One region of the Azohydromonas sp. genome, then DNA from elsewhere that is predicted to be linked to it. Evidence: predicted binding sites of a transcription regulator. Region 1 holds the regulator's gene; the other holds the start of a gene.
The links. The regulator FliA, encoded in region 1, starts transcription of late flagellar genes. The targets are predictions, from matches to a motif close to CTAAAGTTTNNNNNNNNNNNGCCGNTA.
Positions count from the first base shown of each region.

Region 1 (2,197 bases):
TGCCTGGCAGATGGACCGCGACGACGTCAGCCTGGTGTTCGCCGCACTGCCCGCGGCCGCCGCACCGGCCGCGCTGCACGCCTGAGCGCCGGGTCGTGATGCTCGACTTCTACGCCTCGCGCCCCGCGCCGCTGGACCAGGCCGACGGCCTGCGGCGACTGTTCGCCGGGCCGCGCATCGGCCACGTCGCGCTGGTGGCCAACGCGCGTGTGCCGTTCGCCGGCGTGCTGCTCGAGCGGCTGACCGCGGCCTTCACGGCGCTGGGTCGCCGCACGCTGGTCGTCGACGCCGCCGACACCTCGCCGGCGCCGCACGAGCTCAGCCGGCTCGACCTGGGCGCGTGCGTGGAGGCGCTGTCGCCCGAGGTCTCGTACCTGGCCGCCCGCGGGCTGCCGTTGCGCCACGTCGACACGCGCGGCAGCGCCGCGCGGCTGCTCGACGCGCTGGCCCACGCCGCGCCGCGCGCCGACGTGATCGTCGTGCACGCCGGCGCGGGCGACCTGGCGCGGCTGTTCATGCGCCGCCCGGTGCGCCCGGTGCTGATGGCCGCCGACCACCCGGCCAGCGTCACCGACGCCTACGCCAGCCTGAAGCGGCTGGCGCTGCGCCACGGGCTGATGAGCTTCGACCTGTTGCTCGCGGTGTCGGCGAGTTCGCCGCGGCGCGAGCGCATCGCGCCCCAGCTCGCCGGCTGTGCCGACCGCTTCCTCGGCGCCGCGCTGCACGACTGGGCCGCGGTCGACCCGGCCGGCGACCCCGCCGAGGCACCCGACGCGGCGCTGCTGCGGGTGGCACGCGCTCTGCTGGAGCCGGTCGACGACCGCCCGCACGCGCCGGTGCCCGTGCACGCCACCCTCGCGACCCCGACGCCGGCGCACGCGCCGGCCTGGAACTGACGATCCCCGGAGCCCGACCGATGTACACCGCCAAAGGCCGACTCGACCACAGCCACCTGCTCAAGCAGTACAGCCCGCTGGTGCGCCGCCTGGCGCACCAGATGATCGCCAAGCTGCCGGCCAACGTCGAGATCGACGACCTGATCCAGGTCGGCATGATCGGGCTGAACGACGCGCTCGGCCGCTTCGACGCCGCGCAGGGCGTGCAGTTCGAGACCTTCGCGACGCAGCGCATCCGCGGCGCGATGCTCGACGAGCTGCGCGGCAGCGACTGGATGAGCCGCGGCAACCGCCGCCAGCAGCGCAGCATCGAGACCGCGGTGCACAAGCTCGAGCAGAAGCTCGGCCGCGCGCCCAACGAGAGCGAGATCGCCGCCGAGATGGGGCTGAGCCTGGGCGAGTACCAGGAACTGCTGGGCAAGGTGCGCGGCACGCAGCTCGTCTACCTCGAGGACATGAGCGGCGACGACGGCGACGACAGCTACCTCGACCGCCATGTCGCCGACGAGGACGCCAACCCGATGGGACTGCTGCAGGACCGGCGCATGCGCGAGGCGCTGGTCGCGGCGATCAAGAACCTGCCCGAGCGCGAGCAGTTCGTGATGAGCATGTACTACGAGCAGGACATGAACCTCAAGGAGATCGCCGCGGTGCTCGGCGTGACCGAGAGCCGCGTGTGCCAGCTGCACAGCCAGAGCATCGCGCGGCTGCGCGCGAAGCTGCGCGACTGGTGACCCGAACCCCGAGGAGACCGAGATGCTGACCCTGTTCCGCCGCGGCGCCGCAGCCGCCGCGATCCCGGCGAGCGAACCCGACCCCGCGCCACCCGGCGTCGACGCCGAGGCGCTGGTGCGCCGCCTGGCCAGCGAGACGGCGCACCTCGGGCGCGAGGCCGCCGAGGTGCGCGGCGTCATCGACGACACGCAGAAGGTGTCGACGCGGCTGGCGCAGTCGGCGCAGGTGCTGGCGCGCCGGCTCGACGAGGTGGCGCAGGTGCAGCAGGCGATCGGCGCGCACACCGAGCAGGGCGTGGCCGCGGTGGCCGCCGCGCGCGACGCGGTGCAGGCCGTCGGCGGCGAGGTCGGCGGCATCGTCGACACGCTGCGCGAAGTCTCGGGCGCCGCCGGCGAGATCACGCAGATCGCGTTGCAGACGCGGCTGGTGGCGTTCAACGCCAGCGTCGAGGCCAAACGCGCCGGCGAGGCCGGCCGCGGCTTCGGCGTCGTCGCCGACGCGGTGAAGGACCTGGCGGCCAAGGTCGAGCAGTCGTCGAAGCACATCATGGACACCGTCGGCCGGCT
Region 1 covers NZ_DAOKZA010000031.1:35,906-38,102, reverse strand. Annotated here, with positions in the region: gene flhF (flagellar biosynthesis protein FlhF) at 1-85, shown strand, start outside; gene PKC53_RS12455 (flagellar biosynthesis protein) at 99-896, shown strand; gene PKC53_RS12450 (RNA polymerase sigma factor FliA) at 917-1,630, shown strand; gene PKC53_RS12445 (methyl-accepting chemotaxis protein) at 1,653-2,197, shown strand, end outside.

Region 2 (2,197 bases), on a different contig from region 1:
CGCACCGGCCGGCACCGCTGAAGAATCCGCCACCACAGGCTCCCCACGTCCGGAGCCTGCCATCGGTGGCCACCGGTGGGACGCGGCGCCGCATCGTCGCAGCCCTGCCCGATGGTCGAGTCCGGCGAACCTCTCGGAGTGAAGCATGCCGCAGACCATCAACACGAACATCATGTCGCTGAACGCCCAGCGCAACCTGTCGACGTCGCAGACGTCGCTGGCGACGTCGATGCAGCGCCTGTCGTCGGGACTGCGCGTCAACAGCGCGAAGGACGACGCCGCGGGCCTCGCGATCGCCGAGCGCATGAACGCGCAGGTGCGCGGCATGAACGTCGCGATCCGCAACGCCAACGACGGCATCTCGCTGGCGCAGACCGCCGAAGGCGCCCTGGGCAAGATCGGCGACATGCTGCAGCGCATGCGCGAACTCGCGGTGCAGGCCGCCAACGCGACGAACAGCACGGGCGACCTGCAGAACCTCGACGCCGAGTACCAGCAGCTCGCGCTCGAGATCGACCGTACGATCACCACGACCCAGTTCAACGGTCAGACGATCCTGACCGTCAGCGGCGGTCAGGACTTCCAGGTCGGGGCCAACGCCGGCGAGGTCGTCACGATCACCACCACCGACCTGAGCGGCACCTTCGCCGCCGGCGACATCCTGACGCAGGCCAGCGCCAGCGCCCAGCTGGCCACGATCGATGCCGCGCTCGACGACTTCAACGGTTCCCGCGCGCTGTACGGTGCGGCGCAGAACCGCTTCGAAGCGGTCATCGCCAGCCTGCAGATCGCGGCCGAGAACCAGGCCGCTGCCCGCGGGCGCATCATGGACGCCGACTTCGCCGCCGAGACGGCGAACCTTTCGCGCGCGCAGATCCTGCAGCAGGCGGGCACCGCGATGGTCGCGCAGGCGAATCAGCTGCCGCAGCAGGTGCTGGCGCTGCTGCAGCGCTGACCGCGCCGACCGCGCGGCGCGCTCAAGGCGCGCCGGCCACTGCCGAAATCATCTCACCCCGCGCCTGGCCCGGCCGCGCCGCGGGGTGATCACCATTTCACCGCGCAGGAGCCTTCTCGATGGCCACGATCTCCGCACCCGGCGTCGGCAGCGGCCTCGACGTGAAGTCGATCGTCTCGCAGCTGCTGGCCATCGAGCGCCGGCCGATCGAGCAACTGCAGTCGTCGGCGTCGAAGATGCAGACGCAGATCTCGGCGTTGGGCAAGCTGCAGAGCGCGCTCGCGACGTTGCAGGCCGCGGCGTCGAACCTCACGCGCTCCGACACCTGGGGGGCCGTGACCGCCACCAGCAGCCGAAACCAGGCGGTCGCCGCCAGCGTCTCCCCCGGCGCGCCGGCGGGCAGCTACAGCGTCGTCGTGCAGCAGCTGGCCTCGGGCCAGTCGCTGGCGTCGGGCGCCTACGCCGACCGCACCGCGGTCGTCGGGCAAGGCACGCTGCGCATCGAGCTCGGCGACTGGGACGCCATGCCTGCGGTGCCGAAGCCCGGATCGAGCGCGATCGAGGTCGTCATCGGCCCCGACGACCAGACGCTCGAGGGCATCCGCGACCGCATCAACGCCGCCGAAGCCGGCGTCAGCGCCAGCATCGTCAACGACGCCAACGGGGCCCGGCTGGTGATCCGCTCGCGCGACACCGGCGTCGAGAACGGGTTTCGCATCCAGGTCAGCGGCGATGGCGACGGCAACGACACCGACGCCGGCGGCCTGTCGGCACTCGCCTTCGACGCGTCGGGCGGCGCGAGCCACCTCGCGCGTACGAAGAGCGCCGCCGACGCATTGGCCGAGATCGACGGCCTGGCGGTCCGCTCGACCTCGAACACGCTGAGCGACGTCGTCGGCGGCCTGTCGCTGACGCTGACGCAGGCCGGGACGGACCCGGTCCTGGTTTCGGTCAGCCCCGACGCCGAGAGCCTTCGCAGGTCGATCGACGAGTTCGTCACCGCGTACAACGAGGTCGTCACCCTGCTGCGCCAGCAGACCAAGGTCGATCCGGGCGGCAACGGCTCCGGCCCGCTGCAGGGCGACCGCTCGGTGGCGATGCTCACCTCGAAGCTGCGCGGCCTGATCGGCGACAACAGCACGGCCAGCAGCGTGTTCACCCGCCTGTCCGACATCGGCTTCGACGCGCAGACCGACGGCACGATCAAGGTCGTCGGCGGCAAGCTCGACAACGCGCTGTCCA
Region 2 covers NZ_DAOKZA010000001.1:111,808-114,004, reverse strand. Annotated here, with positions in the region: gene PKC53_RS00505 (flagellin) at 146-955, shown strand; gene fliD (flagellar filament capping protein FliD) at 1,075-2,197, shown strand, end outside.
Region 2: fliD (flagellar filament capping protein FliD) is a predicted target of FliA. The motif match lies at 977-1,003, and genes of this name have one in related genera.